Regions from separate parts of the Rhizobium sp. CC-YZS058 genome, predicted to be linked through region 1. Evidence: predicted binding sites of a transcription regulator. Region 1 holds the regulator's gene; the other holds the start of a gene.
The links. The regulator LexA, encoded in region 1, represses DNA repair genes until DNA is damaged. The targets are predictions, from matches to a motif close to TGTTCNNNNTGTGTTCNG.
Positions count from the first base shown of each region.

Region 1 (8,634 bases):
CCAGGAACGAACCCGAGGCGGTCAGAACATGGACGGAAAAGGCGCGGATCTCCGCATAGGGAACCCGCCTGTAATTGAAGAACCTCATTCCGCTCCCTGCCAAGCCATCCGCGTTTGACGCTCCCGCGCCCTGCGACCTCCGCCATTCCGCCACTATGCACCCTTTCCCGCAGCAGGGAAGCGAAAGCAAGCTTTTGCCGCCGTCAGGTGCCGTTTCGCCTGTGGACGCAGGGCATGGCAGCTGCGCCATCGCGCCCCATTCCCATTCCACGAGCCTGCGCCTAGATAGAGCATGGCTTCGCCGCTGCGAGGCCCAACCTTGAGCTTGGAGGCCGCCATGGATCATTTCGACATCGTCGTCGTCGGCGCTGGTCTTGCCGGCGCGCTGACCGCGCTCAGCCTGGCTGCAACGGGCCGCTCCATCGCGCTCGTGGCGCCGGAGGCCGGCCCGGAAGATGGGCGGACGACGGCGGTCATGGACCCGGCCTTCGGCCTCCTGCGCACTCTCGGCCTGGCCGAGGCGCTGGAAGAGGCAGGCGCGCCGCTTTCCTCCATGCGCATCATCGACGGGACGGACCGGCTGCTGCGCGCGCCGGTCGTCACCTTCCGCGCAAGCGAGATCGGCCTGCCCGCTTTCGGGATCAACATTCCCAACACAGCTTTCAACCGCGTTCTGAAAGAGCGAATTGCGGCGACCCCTTCCGTCACCCGCATCACCGCCGCCCTGTCCTGCCTGCACCTGACGGACGAAAAGGCCGTTCTGCACTTGAGCGACGGGCAGCTTCTTTCGGCCGACCTGGTGGCGGGTGCTGACGGCAAGCGTTCCAAGGTGCGCAAGGCGGCGGGCGTCGAGGCGCGGGAATGGTCCTATCCGCAGACGGCTTTGGTCATGAATTTCGCACACGAGCAGCCGCACATGACCGTCTCGACCGAGTTCCACACGGCCGATGGGCCCTTCACGCAGGTGCCGCTGCCGGGCGATCGGTCGAGCCTCGTCTGGGTCATGAAGCCGCTCGATGCCGCGCGCATCGCCGCCTTGCCGCTGACAGAGCTGTCGCTTGCCGTGGAGCGGCGCATGCAGTCCATGCTCGGAAAGGTGACAGTCGAGGCTGCGCCGCAAAGCTTCCCGCTTTCCGGGCTGACGGCGCAACGTCTCGGTGCCGGCCGCGCCGTCTTTATTGGCGAAGCGGCGCATGCCTTCCCGCCGATCGGCGCGCAGGGGCTCAACCTCAGTCTCCGCGATGTCACGGCGCTGAGCGAGCTCGTGGCGCAGACATCGCAGCTCGGCGCCGAGTTCGGTGCCCGCTACGATGCGCGCCGCCGCGCCGATGTCGTCAGTCGGACCATGAGCGTCGATCTGCTCAATCGCTCGCTTCTGACCGGCCTGCTGCCCGTGCAGCTTCTGCGCGCCGGCGGGTTGCAGGCGCTGGCCTCGGCCCCGCCGCTGCGCAACCTGCTGATGCGCGAAGGGCTCCGGCCTGGCGCGGCGCTGGAGGAGATTGGTCGCACGCTGCGCGACGCCCTTCCCCGCTTCTCGCGCCGCGCCTAGCGGAGCGCGGTCGGCAAGATGCCGGCATGCAGGAGATAGATCAGCCCGCTCACGGTGACGACCGAGAGACCGGTCGAGATGAGGATGGTCGCCGAGGCTCTCTGCTGCCAAAGCTGATATTGCTCGGCGATGACATAGACGCTGGCCGCCGTCGGCAGGGCGGCCATCAGCACCGCCGCCTCAACCCAGAGCGGGTCGAAGCCGCCGACCAGCAGCAGAGCGAGACCGACGAGGATCGGGTGGAGGAGCAGCTTGGCCGGGACGATGTAGAAGATTTCGGCCGGCACGCGCGTCAGCGGCCGCAGGCCCAGCGTCACGCCCATGGCAAACAGCGCGCAGGGTGCCGCCGTTGGCGAGAGCATGGCAATCAGCCGGTCGAGAGCGGCCGGCGGCTGCAGGTGCAATCCGGCGGCGCCGACGCCGATCAGGGTCGCCAGGATGAAGGGATGCAGCAGGATGCGCCGCGCCACCTGGCCGGCCAGCCGAAGCGGGCGAGCGGTCTCTCCGCCGGCGAGCGCCATCATCGCCGGAGCGGCGATGAAATGGGCGACATTCTCGAAGGAGAAGATGAGGGCAACCGGCACGGCCGCCTTCTCGCCAAGCGCCAGCAGCGCAATACCCGGTCCCATATAGCCGATATTTCCATAGCAGCCGGCCAGGCCCTGAACCGTCGATCCGGCGATTCCATTGCCGCGCACCAGCCGGGAGAGAAGAAAGACCAGAAGGAAGACAGCGTAGGTGGCCGCCAGATCGACCGCGATGAAATCGAACCGCGCGAGTTCCTCGATCGGCGTACGGGAAATGAGCGTGAAGAACAGGGCCGGCAGGGCGAGGTAGAGGACATAGGCGTTCAGCCAGGCAAGACCATCGGCCCCGGCATGGCGCAGCGGCGTGAAGCGCGCGGCGAGATAGCCAAGCAGGATGAGGCCGAAGAACGGGAGAACGAGCGCGAGAAGCGAGGCCACGGTCGCCTCACCCGATTTTCATCAGGATGGGAAAACTCTCCTGGAACCAGATCGCGACGCTGCTGACGAAGCCGAACAGGAAGGCGAGGCCGGAAAGCACCAGCAAAGCGCCCATGATCTTTTCCACCAGTCCCAGGTGTCGGCGAAAGCGGGTGAGGAAGCCCATGAAGGCGCCGGAGAACCCGGCCGCGATCCAGAAGGGAACGGCGAGGCCGAGCGAATAGACGGCGAGAAGCGCGGCACCCTGCCCCACAGTGTCGCGTGCCGCGGCAACGCCGAGAATGGTGCCGAGAACCGGACCGATGCACGGCGTCCAGCCGAAGCCGAAGGCGAGACCCATCACATAGGCGCCGGAAAGCGTCGCCGGCTTGCCTGCGCCCTGGAATCGGGCCTCTCGGGCAAGCAGGGGGATGCGGAGGACGCCCAGAAAATGCAGACCCATCAGAATGACGACGAAGCCGCCGAGCCGCGACAGCACGTCCATGTGCTGGCGCAGCAGCATGCCGAGGCTCGACGCACCGACCCCGAGCGCGACGAAGACCGTGGCAAAACCGAGCGTGAACAGCACCGCGGTGACGAACACCGCCCGCCGCACCTGACCCGCAGCCGCCGGGCCGCCGCCTTCGCGGAACTGATCCATCGATACGCCCGCCATATAGCAGAGATAGGGCGGGACCAGCGGCAGCACGCAAGGTGACAGGAAAGAGAGCGCCCCGGCGAGAAGCGCATAGACGATCGGGATTTCGGCAATGGCCACCGGCAACTCCTGGCATGTCAATCGAACCGACGTCGCGCCGCGCCAAGCCCGCGCCGGCATGAAGTCACTGGCGGGACCGACCATGGCCGCACCCCTGCCAGCCCCTCCCCTCTACCGCTCCCATCGCCCCTTGGAAACCGTCTCACCCTCCCTGCGGCAACACGACCGGGGATCGCGCGACGAGGGATTGGACGATCAGGATGAACGGCGTCGCGAAGGTCCGCCGGCGGAATGCTGCTGGGGAGTCGCGCTCGGTCGCTGCCGAGAGAGGCCGATGGAAAAACAGCGAAGAGGCTTTTATGGGTTGACCCCGCGGGCCGGCCTATGCATATCTCCGCCCACTTTCGCCGGCCGTGCCGGATCTGGAAGAGCGCGTAGCTCAGTCGGTAGAGCAACTGACTTTTAATCAGTAGGTCCAGGGTTCGAATCCCTGCGCGCTCACCATCTTCGTCAAATTACGAAAAAAACACGCAAATTGAACGGGACTGGCGGGCATCGTTTGCGGAGCCGGGAGATGCGCCGTCCCCTTCGCGGATGGCGCGGCCAAACGATGGCAACAATCAAACTTCTATCATGATGTGGAGAGTTTTGGAGGCCTCGCCCGGAATTGAACCGGGGTACAAGGATTTGCAGTCCTCTGCGTCACCACTCCGCCACGAGGCCTCACAGGCTCATAAACAAGCCGTGGCGTGCGTTTAGAGCCATCCGCGAGAAATCGCAAGAGGCAAGCCGGTGCGGGCCGCACTTTTCCCCGCCCGCGTCTCCTCGCCCATGACGCGACGGATCAGAGGCTCGAAACCGCCTGCGGGTTCATCAGCGGCACTGCCTGACCGATGTCGTTGTTGGCGTATTTCAGCGCAAGGATGGAAAGGACGGAGACGATCATGCCAACGAAGATGAAACGCATGGAGATACCCTTTCGGCAGGCCGCGCCAGGGATGGCAGCGGGAGGCAAACTGGAATGGTGTGTGGTCGTGTTCTGAAGAAGCGAACGGCAGCAGTGGATCGGGACGATCCCGCTAGTCGAAATCGCCGATCTCGCCGGCTTGGAACAGAACGACGGGCGCGCTGCTTTCACCGACGGCCGGGCTCGTGTCCCGGCGCAGCGCGACAGCGCCGGCATGCTGGTCAGCCAGGCGAAGGGCAACGTGCCTCGCTTCATCTTCGCTCGCCGCGGAAATCGTCGGCTCGACCAGGGCCAAGCCGCCATCCGGGGCGCGGTCGAAGGCAAGCACTTCTAGGACGGCGTTTGTGCCGGGCATGGTCATGTCCCCATCCGGCGATCATCATGTCCGCCGTTCGAATTCGAGCAGCAAACGTGCCAAAGGGCTTGCGGTTCCGCAGCCAGGCACGATCCCTGCACAAGCTTGCCGTGCAACAAGCGAATGGCTCGCTTCGATGAGCGCGGACGGACGGGCGCGAGAGTGGATGCGGGAGACCGGTCGCAAAGCCCGCAATGCCGGGAAGGCGAAACGCAGGCTCTCTCGTCCAGCATCGGTCGCGGAGATCGCCATCACCCGCGCCACCCTTCTAAGGGACGGACGGCGCGCTAGGTCTGGTCGAGGAGCGAGCGCGCCGCGATCGTAAGCAGTAGGCAGCAGCAGGCGCGCCCGGGAGGTTCGGCATGGCACAGGAATGGCCAATGTTTATTCTGCAGGCCGTCGTCGTCTTCGGCGCCGTTGGCATGCTGTTCATCCGCGGCGATGGCGATATCGACCGACGGTGACGGTCTGAAAGGCGGACCGAGCAGGCTGGGAGGCAGGCACGGCCTGCCTGCCCTTTTCCCGTGAACCGTCAGTGGTAGCGGCGGATCAGGCCGACCAGAAGGCCCTGGATCTTGACCCGCTCGGGGCCGAAGATTCGCGTCTCATACGCCGGATTGGCGGCTTCGAGTGCGATGGAGGCGCCCTTTCGGCGGAAGCGCTTCAGCGTCGCCTCCTCGTCATCGACCAGCGCCACGACGATCTCACCGGGGCTCGCGCTGTTGGCGTTGCGGATGATGACCGTATCGCCGTCGAGAATACCGGCCTCGATCATCGAATCGCCTTTGACCTCGAGCGCGTAATGTTCGCCGACGCCGATCATGTCGAGCGGCACGGCGATGTCATGCGTGTTGTTCTGGATCGCCGAGATCGGCACACCCGCTGCAATCCGGCCCATGACCGGAACGGAGACGCTGTTGTTGTCGTTGCCCGGCGCAACGGGCCGACCCCGCGCGGACGGTGCGGCGGCGGGCGCGGCCGGCTCCTGCCCCAAGCTTCCCTGAATGACGCTCGGCGAAAAGCTGCGGCGCGGTTCCTTGCTCGGGGCGCCATAGGCCTCCGGCAGCCGTATCACCTCCAGCGCACGAGCCCGGTTCGGCAGACGCCGAATGAAGCCGCGCTCCTCCAGCGCGGTGATCAGCCGGTGAATGCCGGATTTGGAAGCGAGCGCCAGCGCGTCCTTCATCTCGTCGAAGGAGGGGGGAACACCGGATTCCTTCAGCCGCTCATGGATGAAGATCAAGAGTTCCTGTTGCTTGCGCGTCAGCATGGCGAGGCTCCGGAATCGCTGGAAACAAATCAAGAACGAGACTAGCTGTTCCTTATGTGTTCCACAAGGCCCTCAATCAGCGAAAAACGGATCGCGTTTCGAGCCCACGAGCACCGGCCGACGCTAATGGTAGAAAAAGCAGACGCAGTCCGCCCTCTCCTCATTCTCGCGTCCCCACACCCGCGCCGCCAGCCTGTTGCTGGCGCCCGTCTCGTCGAGGGGCACGCCGAGCAGCGTGACAGCGGCGAGCTTGGCGTTGACCGCCTCGACGGCAATGGTCTGGCCAACCTGGTGCACGCCCTCGCGCGGGGTCCATGTAAAGAATTGAACGGAATACTGCATGTCGTCCTCCCGAATGCAGACAGGTCGCCCGCTTGCTCCTCCGCAAATCAGCGACATGCTTTCTCTATCACGAATCGAGTCGCGACGAAATGGGAAGGGAGAGAGACTCGCGATGCCGAGGCCTGCGGGAACACAACAGGCTTGGTTGCGTTCTTCCAGCAATCAAACCGCCGGCTGAGCCGGCCTGAGGAGACATCATGGCCAAGGTAGTCGACGAGCGCGGCGACGTGCGCAACACCAGCGAACTGAACAAGAAGGTGACCCTTTCCCCGACGGAAGCCCGGCAGGGCAGACAGGGTTCGCCGGTCTTGAAGGTGCTGATCGGCGGACTGGTGCTCGCAGCCCTCGCGTGGGGAATCGCGGAATTTTACGGCGAAAGCGTCGACAACGACGCCGCGACCACGCGGCAGACGGCTCCGGCAGCGACACCGAACGATACGAGCGCCACAACCCCGAACCAAGGCACGGTCGATAATACGCCGCCGGCTGGCGAAGCCATGCAGCCGGCTCCCGCCGATCGCGATCCTACACCGCAGACCGGGAGCGGCGGCGCGGCGCAGCAGCCGTAAGCTCTCTGGTTGACGGGTACACCGGCCCGTAGCAGCTACGGTCGTGAAGTCTCACATGGCCCGCCTCGTGCGGGCCATTGCCTTTTCAGCGCTTCAATCGGTGACTTATGACGATGCCTGTTCCTTCGCCTGCCGGCGTCGACCCCACCAGACGGCAAAGCGGCGGCGTCGGCGCCTGACGCTGGCGAAGTCGTGCGACAGGACGATCAGGCCGACGGGGATCATCCAGAAGCCGAGGATCGGCAGGAAGCCGAGACAGCCGAACAGCACGAACAGGACCCCGATCAGCACCCGCAGCCAGCGGGAGCGCGGCAAGCGAATCCGCCATGACCCCAGCTGAAGATGCGGCGGCGCCGCGGGACGAACCCGGTTTTCGGCATCCGACATGCCTCTTCCTTTCATTTCGTTTCACACGGCATCCCGCGCCTGCGTGGGCGCGCCGCCGTCTCGCGCGGCAATAGCCCGTCTCTCGGGCCGCGCGGGATGCGCAGCGAAGATGGGCATTCATCCACAGGGCGGCAAGTTTTTTTGAAAAAGCGCTTGGCAAATCGAGAAAGCGTTTGTAATAGCAGCATCACTTCTGCGGCGCAGATGTTCCCTGGTAGCTCAGCGGTAGAGCATTCGACTGTTAATCGACAGGTCGCCGGTTCGAATCCGGCCCGGGGAGCCATTTACTGGCTCTTTCCTTCCCTAATCCCTTCATCCATCCTCTCCGGGAACTATCCGTGCAGTCCCGCCTTCCTCTTGTCTTTGACGGAGGTGGACGATGGTGGATGAGAAGCGGACGGACGTCGAACAATCGTCGCCGAAAGACGTGATTGAGCGAGCGGATGAGGCCGAGCAGAAAGAAGATGCGCCTGTCGCACCTCCTTTCGCAGTCCCCAGCGGCACACCGGACGAGGCGGAACGACCAGTGGTCAACCCTGTGACGGGCGGGGCGCTCTGACGTCTGCCGTCTCAGTGAGCTCGGCATCATTCTTGAAAAGTCGTTTCGGATAAACGCAGCAACATCTTGTTTTTCCGTGATCCCTGATCCACCCCTTCTCGTCTGCCGTAGACAGCGGCGGATAGAGGATGGCGGGGACAATGGCGAAGGCACAGCGGGCGGAGACGGGAACGGTCATCCTGTGGTTCCGAAAGGACCTGCGGACCGATGACAATCGTGCGCTCGCCGCCGCGGTCGCTTCCGGGCGCGCCGTCCTCCCTCTTTACATCCTCGAGCCTGGCGAATCCGGCCCCTTGGGCGAGGCACAGGCCTGGTGGCTGCATCATTCCCTCGCCGCCCTCAGCGACGACCTGAAACGCCTTGGCGCGCCGCTGATCCTGCGCCGTGGCGAGGCGATCGACATCGTGCCGAGATTGGTCGAACGAACCGGTGCGTCCGCCGTCTACTGGAACCGCCGCTACGACCCGGCGGGCGCAGAGATTGATACGGCGCTGGAGGCTGCGCTTCGCGAGAAGAGCATCGAAACGGAAAGCTTTGCCGGCGCACTTCTCCACGAACCTACCAAGGTCCGCACCAAGACGGGCGGGCCCTACCGCGTCTACACCCCGTTCTGGCGGGCGCTCGAAGCTGCGGGCGAGCCGGAGGAGCCGATCGAGGCGCCGCGATCGATCACCGCCCCAAAACATCTGCCGAAGTCCGATGCGCTCGAGGCTCTCGCTCTGCTGCCGCGGCTTGACTGGGCCAACGCCTTTTCCGACCTCTGGACGCCGGGCGAAAAGGCCGCTCAAGCCCGGTTGAGACATTTCCTCGACGATCTCATCGGTGGCTACACGGCAGCGCGCGAGAACACCTGGGAGGACGGCACCTCCCGCCTCTCGCCCCATCTGGCATTGGGCGAACTCTCGCCTCGCCGCGTCTTTCACGCCACCCGCGGCCTCAAGCACGCGCCCGAGCGCGAGGTCGTCACCTTCCGC
Region 1 is NZ_JAYESJ010000001.1:1,901,999-1,910,632, forward strand. It holds gene pcsA (phosphatidylcholine synthase) at 1-88, opposite strand, end outside; gene U8330_RS09025 (UbiH/UbiF family hydroxylase) at 338-1,549, shown strand; gene U8330_RS09030 (AEC family transporter) at 1,546-2,514, opposite strand; gene U8330_RS09035 (cytochrome c biogenesis CcdA family protein) at 2,522-3,271, opposite strand; tRNA gene U8330_RS09040 (tRNA-Lys) at 3,640-3,715, shown strand; tRNA gene U8330_RS09045 (tRNA-Cys) at 3,861-3,934, opposite strand; gene U8330_RS09050 (hypothetical protein) at 4,056-4,178, opposite strand; gene U8330_RS09055 (hypothetical protein) at 4,291-4,533, opposite strand; gene lexA (transcriptional repressor LexA) at 5,066-5,803, opposite strand; gene U8330_RS09065 (hypothetical protein) at 5,927-6,145, opposite strand; gene U8330_RS09070 (hypothetical protein) at 6,343-6,714, shown strand; gene U8330_RS09075 (hypothetical protein) at 6,820-7,101, opposite strand; tRNA gene U8330_RS09080 (tRNA-Asn) at 7,310-7,384, shown strand; gene U8330_RS09085 (hypothetical protein) at 7,481-7,660, shown strand; gene U8330_RS09090 (deoxyribodipyrimidine photo-lyase) at 7,801-8,634, shown strand, end outside.

Region 2 (8,634 bases), 350 kb from region 1:
GTCACCGACTCCAACGAACGGCTCGGCACCGACACGATCTTCGACTTCTCCCGCAAGAGCGGCGACAGGATCGACCTCGCCGGAATCGACGCGAACAGCCTCTCCGCCGGCAACGGCAAGTTCAGCTTCATCGGCACGAAGGACTTCACCGGCAAGGCCGGCGAGCTGCGCTACGAGAAGATCGACGGCGAGACGCTGATCTCCGGCGACACCAATGGCGACGGCCGTGCCGACCTGACCCTTCGCCTCGACACCGCCATCACGGTGACCAAGGATTTCTTCGATCTCTGAGGGGCGATCGCCCGATCGGCAGTCGACCCATCGATCATCACAGGCGCCGGTTCTGCCGGCGCCTTTCTCATGCGGTCAGGAGACCAGCTCCACATCGATCACGCCGGGCGCGCTGCGCAGCGCCGCGGCGATCTCGTTCGACAGGCGATAGCGGTCGGAGAGTTCCACTTCGATCTCGCGCTGGCCATTGTCCTTGATGACGATGAAGGACACGGCGCCATCACCGCGCGTGTTGAGATGCGCCGCGATCGAGCGCAGCGGCCCGGAATCGCGCACATACACCCGCAGCGCCTTCTGCATGTCGCGCGAGCGCTCCTCGAGCGATTGCAGGGTCTGGATCCTGAGACCGATGCCCTCCGGCCGCTCCTCCGCCTGCACGGTCATCACAAGCGAGGTTCCCGGCTCCAAGAGATCGCGATACTGGGCGAGCATTTCGGAAAACAGCACCGCCTCGAACTGGCCCGAACTGTCGGAAAAGGCGACGATGCCCATCTTGTTGCCGGTGCGGGTCTTGCGCTCCTGCTTGGAGGTCACCGTGCCCGCCAGCCGCCCGGCGGTTGCTCCCTTCTTCACCGACACGGCGAAATCGGCAAAGGTCTGGACCCGGATCTTCGCCAGGAGGTCATTATAGGTGTCGAGCGGATGGGCGGAGAGGTAGAAGCCCAGCACCTGGAATTCGCGCTGCAGCTTCTCGGACGCAAGCCAGGGCGTATAGTCCGGCAGACTGATCTTCTCCGGCCCCGTTGCCGCGCCGGCGCCGAACATGTCGTGCTGGCCGCGCAGCCGGTTCTCGGCGGCGAATTGCGCGAAACCGAGGATCCGGTCGAGCCCGGCAACCAGCGCTGCGCGATCATGGCCGAAGCAATCAAAGGCGCCGGCCGAGATCAGGCTTTCGAAGACCCGCCGGTTCAACAGCTTCGGATCGATGCGCAGGCAGAAATCTTCGAGACTCTCGAACGGCTTGTCGCCACGCACCGCGACGATGTGATCGACCGCCGCCTCGCCGACGCCCTTGATCGCATTCAGCGAGTAGAAGATGCAGTTCTCCCCGGTCTCGAACCGCCGGAAGGAGGTCTGCACGGAGGGCGGGACGACGGTAATGCCGAGACGGGCGGCATCCTGGCGGAAATCCACCAGCTTTTCCGTGTTCGCCATATCGAAGGTCATCGAGGCCGCGAGGAACTCGACCGGATAATGCGCCTTCATATAGGCGGTCTGGTAGGACACGATGGCATAGGCCGCCGCATGGCTCTTGTTGAAGCCGTAATTGGCGAACTTCGCCAGAAGATCGAAGATCATATCGGCCTGCGCCTTCTTGACCCCGTTCTTCACCGCGCCGTCCACGAAGCGGGCGCGCTGCTTGTCCATCTCCTCCTTGATCTTCTTGCCCATGGCGCGGCGTAAGAGATCGGCCTCGCCCAGCGAATAGCCCGAGAGCACCTGGGCGATCTGCATCACCTGCTCCTGGTAAACGATGACGCCCTGGGTTTCCTTGAGCAGGTAATCGATGGTTGGATGGATCGACTCGATCTCCTCCTCGCCATGCTTGCGCGCATTGTAGACCGGGATGTTCTCCATCGGGCCGGGGCGGTAGAGCGCGACCAGCGCGATGATGTCCTCGATGCAGTCCGGCCGCATGCCGATCAGCGCCTTGCGCATGCCGGAACTTTCCACCTGGAACACGCCCACCGTATCGCCGCGCGACAGCATCTCGTAGGTCTTCTGATCGTCGAGCGGCAAGGCCTCCAGCACGACGTCGATCTTGCGCTTGGCGACGAATTCGACCGCTGTCTTGAGAACCGTCAGCGTTTTCAATCCCAGAAAGTCGAATTTGACGAGGCCGGCCTGCTCCACCCACTTCATGTTGAACTGGGTGACCGGCATGTCCGAGCGCGGATCGCGATACATGGGCACCAGCTGCGAGAGCGGCCGGTCGCCGATGACGATGCCCGCCGCATGGGTCGAGGCGTGGCGGTAGAGGCCCTCGATCTTCTGGGCGATATCGAGCAGACGGCCGACCACGGGCTCCTTCTCGGCCTCCTCCTTCAGCCGCGGCTCCTCCTCGATCGCCTTGGACAAAGGCGTCGGATTGGCCGGGTTGTTCGGCACCAGCTTGCAGATCTTGTCGACCTGGCCATAGGGCATTTCCAGTACGCGGCCGACATCGCGCAGCGCCGCGCGCGCCTGCAGCGAACCGAAGGTGATGATCTGCGCCACCTGCTCGCGCCCATATTTGGACTGGACGTAGCGGATGACCTCTTCGCGCCGATCCTGGCAGAAGTCGATGTCGAAGTCGGGCATCGAGACGCGTTCGGGGTTGAGGAAGCGCTCGAACAGCAGCGAGAAGCGCAGCGGATCGACATCGGTGATGGTCAGCGCATAGGCGACCAGCGAACCGGCGCCCGAGCCGCGCCCGGGACCCACCGGGATATCATTCTGCTTAGCCCATTTGATGAAGTCGGACACGATCAGGAAGTAGCCTGGAAACTTCATGCGCTCGATGACGCTCAGCTCGAAATCGAGCCGTTCGCGGTAATCCTGCTCGGTATAGCCGGCCGTCATGCCGAGCGTCCGGATGCGCATCTCGAGGCCGGCGACCGACTGGCGGCGCAGTTCCTCCGCTTCGGCGCGTTCCGCTTCCTGCGGATCGTCGGAGGCGCCCGTGAAGCGCGGCAGGATCGGCCCGCGCGTCTTCAGCACGAAGGCGCAGCGCCGCGCGATCTCGACCGTGTTGTCGATCGCCTCAGGCAGATCGGCAAAAAGTGCGGCCATGTCCTTGCGGCTCTTGAGATAATGGTCGGGCGTCAGGCGGAACCGGCTGTCGTCGGAGACCATGGCATTGTGCGCCACGGCCATCAGCGCATCATGCGCGTCATAGTCGTCAGGCGTCGGAAAGAAGGGTTCGTTGGTGGCGACGATGGGCAGGTCCATGCGGTAGGCGAGTTCGAGCAGACGGCCCTCATGACGCCTGTCATACCGCCCATGGCGCTGCAGCTCGACATAGAGCCGATCGCCGAAGGCGGCGCGCAGCCCCTCCAGCCGCCGCTCGGCCAGCGCGGCATTGCCCGCCCGGAGCGCCCGGTCGATCGGCCCGCTGGCAGCCCCGGTCAGGGCGATCAGCCCATCCGCAGCCCCATCCTGCAGCCAGGAGAGCGCGATGCGGGCACTCTGGCTGCCCTCCCCGTCCAGGTAGGCGCGGCTGACCAGCGAGACGAGATGGGCATAGCCCGCGTCGCTCGCGGCAATCAGCACGATCGACGGCAGCTTGACGAGATGCTGTGCGTGGCCACGCTTGTCCCCCTCGCCCTCGTCTTCCATGTCGATGGCCATCTGGCAGCCGATCAGCGGCTGGATGCCCTCATCCATACATTTGAGCGAGAATTCGAGCGCAGCGAAGAGATTGTTGGTGTCGGCAATGCCGATCGCCGGCTGGGCATCGGCGGCCGCCTTGGCGATGATCTTCTTGACCGGCAGCGCGCCTTCCAGCAGCGAAAAGGCCGAATGGACCCGCAGGTGCACGAACTGCGGCGCCGCCCTGGTCTCCTCGCCTGTCCCCTGCATTGCGCTGAGTTCCGCCATGTCCGACTCCTGCTTGTCACGAGCCTCGACCATACAGCGTCGCGCCACCGGGGGCGACCGGAACCTTGCGCTTCTCCCCATCTGCCGGCGGCAACGAACGGGGCAGCCTCACGCGAACCGAAGCGCCTTTCCGGCAGAAGACGGGCGCTCCGCCTTGCCCCGTGCCGGTGCTCCGATCAGAGACCGAGAAGGAGGATCGAGAAGCTGGTGATGAACATGGCGATGGAGGTCAGGGCAGCCAGATCACGCAGGAAGTCGGACATGGGAATCTCCTTTTCGTTATGTTCCCTTTATGTACTCATTTTGTTCCTTGATCAAGAGGGCGATTTGCAGGATGGTTAAGGCCATATACGCGATTCGTGTTTGAGGAGACAATGATGATCGACCACCTCGGCTTTCCCGTGCGGGATCTCGAACGGTCTTCCGCCTTCTATGACTCGGCCTTCGTGCCGCTCGGCATCAGCCGTCAGATCGAGGTCACCGTGGAGATGAGCGGCGGCGAGGCGCATCTGGGCTATGGCGTGCCCGGCGGCCCCTTCTTCTGGATCTCGAACGGCCGGGCGATCGAGGGCCGGCTGCACGTCGCCTTCGCCGCCAAGGACCGCCCCACGGTTGACGCCTTCTACGCAGCGGCACTGGCAGCCGGCGGCCGCGACAACGGCCCCCCGGGGCTGCGGCCGCACTATCATGCGGATTACTATGGCGCCTTCGTCCTCGACCCCGACGGCCACAATATCGAAGCCGTCTGCCACAGCCCGGCCTGAGCGCCGGCCTGGCTTTGGGAAAGCAAGACGGCGCGACTTATCACCCAGACGGAGACCAACCATGTATGATCATATCGAGATCCCCGTCGCCGACCTCGATCGCGCGCGGCTCTTCTACAACGCGGCGCTGACGCCGCTTGGCATTGTCTGCGATGTCGACATTCCCCACACTCCGCCCGAAGAGCGCGGCCTCCTCGGCTATTACGGGGAGACCGGGCCAGCCTTCAGCCTGCTTGGCGGCGGGCCGGTGATCGGCTGCGTGCAGCTCGTCTTCGCGGCGCCCGATTGCGCGGCGGTGGCGGCGTTTCGGCTGGCGGGCTTGGCAGCCGGCGGGTCCGAGGCCAGCCATGGGTCAGGCCTTCCCGTCGTGGGGACGCCTTTGTGCCGCGCGGCTCTTTTCGATCCGGATGGGCATCGGATCGAAGCGGTCTGCGCGGCAGTGCCTTGAGAACGGCTCAGTCGAGCTCGACCACCTTGCCGGCTTCCAGCGTCACGCGCCGGTCCATCATGGCGGCCAGGTCGTGATTGTGGGTGGCGATCATGGCGGCAAGGCCGGATTGCTTCACGAGGGCCTTCAGCGCCTCGAAGACATAGCCGGCGGTCTTCGGGTCGAGGTTGCCGGTCGGCTCGTCGGCCAGAAGAACCCGCGGCGCATTGGCCACCGCGCGGGCGATCGCAACGCGCTGCTGCTCGCCGCCCGAAAGCTCGGCCGGGCGATGCTCGCCGCGATGGCCGATGCGCATATAGTCGAGCAGGGCGGCGGCCCGCTCGCGCGCTTCCTTGCGCGGAAGCCCGGCGATCAGCTGCGGCATCATGATGTTTTCCACCGCCGTGAACTCGGGCAGCAGATGGTGGAACTGGTAGACGAAGCCGATATCGTTGCGGCGGATCGCCGTGCGGGCAGCATCGTCCAGCGTGCCGCAGGCGCGGCCGTTGATCATCACCTCGCCGCCATCCGGACGCTCCAGAAGCCCGGCCAGATGAAGCAGGGTGGATTTGCCGGTGCCGGACGGCGCAACCAGCGCGACGGTCTGCCCGGTCATCAGGCGGAAATCGGCGCCCTTGAGGATCGAAAGCGATTGCTCGCCCTGATCGTATCGGCGTTCGACCGCCGCCAGTTCCAGTGCCACGCGCGGCGCCATGTCATGCACTCCGGGTCATTCGTAACGCAGCGCCTGCACCGGATCGAGCCGGGATGCGCGCCAGGCGGGGAAGATGGTTGCCAGGAAGGACAGGCCGATCGCCATGCCGACCACGGCCACCGTTTCCCCGAGGTTCATATCGGCCGGCAGCTGGCTGAGGAAATAGAGCTCCGGGTTGAAGAGCGTCGTGCCGGAGATCCAGGAGAAGAACTGCCGGATCTTTTCGATGTTCAGGCAGACGAGCACGCCGAGGCCGACGCCGGCAAAGGTGCCGACGATGCCGATCGCCGCGCCGGTCATGAAGAAGATGCGCATGATGGCCCCAGAGGTCGCCCCCATGGTGCGCAGAATGGCAATGTCGCTGCCCTTGTCCTTCACCAGCATGATGAGGCCGGACACGATGTTGAGCGCGGCCACCAGCACGATCAGGGTCAGGATCATGAACATGACATTGCGCTCCACCTGCAGGGCGGAGAAGAAGGTCTTGTTGCGGTCGCGCCAGTCGCTGATCAGCACCGGCCGCCCCGCCGCGTCCTCCACCGGCTGGCGAAGACTGTCGACCAGATCCGGGTTCTGGACGAAAAGCTCGATCGATTGAACGATGCCTTCCGCGTTGAAATAGAGCTGCGCCTCCTCGAGCGGCATGAAGATGATCGAGGCGTCATATTCCGACATGCCGATCTCGAAGATCGCCGACACCGTGTAGGATTTGACCCGCGGATTGACACCCATCGGCGTCACATCGCCTTCCGGCGCCACCAGCGTGATCGTGCTGCCTGCCTGCAGGCCCAGCTGATCGGCCATGCGCGAGCCGATCGCGACACCGGTGCCGGCGGCAAAGCCGGTCAGGTCGCCCGATTTCAGATGGTCGGAAATCGAGGTCATCTTGGTCAGATCCTCGGCGCGCACGCCCCGCACGAGCGCGCCGGTTCCCGCCCCACCCGGCCCGGAGGCGAGCGTCTGCCCCTCGATCATCGGGATCGCCATCGTCACCCCGGTCACACCGGAAAAGCGGGTGGCGAGGTCGGCATAATTGTCGAGCGGGCCATCGAGCGGCTGCACGATCATATGCCCGTTGATGCCGAGGATCCGCGAGATCAGCTCGGTGCGGAAGCCGTTCATGACCGCCATGACGATGATGAGCGTCGCCACGCCTAGCATGATGCCGATGAAGGAGAAGCCGGCGATGACGGAGATGAAGGCCTCCTTGCGCCGCGCACGCAGATAGCGCCAGGCCACCAGCCGCTCGAAGGCGGAGAAGGGTCGGCTCGCAGGCGGGCTGGCCGCGGTTTCGTCCGTGGTGGCGGCGCTCATCGGCGATCCTTATCTGGCGGCAGTCAGCTTGGCGATGGCCGCGTCGATCGACAGCGTTTCGCGCGCGCCGGTCTTCCGGTTCTTGATCTCGACCTCGCCGGCGGCAACGGCGCGCGGCCCGGCAATGATCTGCTGCGGCACGCCGATGAGGTCGGCGGTCGCAAACTTCGTCCCGGCGCGGTCGTCGGTGTCGTCATAGAGCACATCGAGCCCGGCCTTCGTCAGTTCGGCGTAGAGCCGCTCGCAGGCCGTGTCGCAGGCCGCGTCGCCCGCCTTCATATTGATCACGACTGCATCGAACGGGGCGACCGAGTCCGGCCAGATGATGCCGTTCTCGTCGTGCGAGGCCTCGATGATCGCGGGAACCAGGCGCGTCGGCCCGATGCCGTAGGACCCCATATGGACCAGATGCTCCTTGCCGTCCGGCCCCTGCACCTTGGCGCCCATCGGCTCGGAATATTTCGTGCCGAAATAGAAGATATGGCCGACCTCGATGCCGCGCGCCGAGAGACGATCGCTCTCGGGGATCGCCGCAAAGGCGGCCTCGTCATGCATTTCGGAGGTGGCGGCATAGACCGAGGTCCACTGGTCGAAGATCGCCTGCAGGGCGGCAACATCGTCGAAATTCGTGTCTTCCGCCGGAATGTCGAAACTCACGAAGTCCTTGTGGCTGAACACTTCCGATTCGCCCGTTTCGGCGAGGATAATGAATTCGTGGCTGAGATTGCCGCCGATCGGCCCGGTATCGGCGCGCATCGGGATGGCGCGCAGCCCCAGCCGCGCAAAGGTGCGCAGATAGGCGGCGAACATCTTGCGATAGGAGTGCTCGGCGCCCTCCTTCGTCAGGTCGAAGGAATAGGCATCCTTCATCAGGAATTCGCGCGACCGCATGGTGCCGAAACGGGGGCGGATCTCGTCGCGGAACTTCAGCTGGATGTGGTAGAGGTTGAGCGGCAGGTTCTTGTAGGACTTGACCGAGGAGCGGAAGATGTCGGTGATCATCTCCTCATTCGTCGGGCCATAGAGCATCGGGCGCTCCTGGCGATCCTTGATCCGCAGCATCTCCTTGCCGTAGGCGTCGTAGCGCCCGCTTTCCTGCCAGAGCTCGGCCGATTGCAGCGTCGGCATCAGGAGCTCGATGGCGCCGGAGCGGTCCTGCTCCTCCCGGATGATGCGGTTGACCTTGTCAAGGACGCGCTTGCCGAGCGGCAACCAGGAATAGATGCCCTGGCTCTGCTGTCGGATCATGCCTGCCCTGAGCATCAGGCGGTGAGACACGATCTCAGCTTCCTTGGGGTTTTCCTTGAGGATCGGCAGGAAATAGCGGGAAAGACGCATGAAGGGTTCCAGTGTGGCGCGCGCCCCGCATCAAGCAGCGGATTGGGGCGGAAAAAGGTTCGGTACAGGGCGGGCCTTGCGCGGCGCCTGCGTGCAAGAGCAGGCGAATCCGGCGCATGTCCGCGGACGGAGCGTTCTTAGCCGGTTCGGCTTGGGAAGGAAACTCGCAAAGCCGCGGCGAAAACGCGGTGGGATCAAGCTGTTGC
Region 2 is NZ_JAYESJ010000001.1:2,248,085-2,256,718, forward strand. It holds gene U8330_RS10810 (M10 family metallopeptidase C-terminal domain-containing protein) at 1-291, shown strand, start outside; gene dnaE (DNA polymerase III subunit alpha) at 367-3,870, opposite strand; gene U8330_RS10820 (VOC family protein) at 4,248-4,634, shown strand; gene U8330_RS10825 (VOC family protein) at 4,696-5,082, shown strand; gene U8330_RS10830 (ABC transporter ATP-binding protein) at 5,090-5,776, opposite strand; gene U8330_RS10835 (lipoprotein-releasing ABC transporter permease subunit) at 5,792-7,090, opposite strand; gene proS (proline--tRNA ligase) at 7,100-8,428, opposite strand.
Region 2: the regulator LexA is predicted to act here: its motif matches at 4,153-4,170, upstream of dnaE (DNA polymerase III subunit alpha).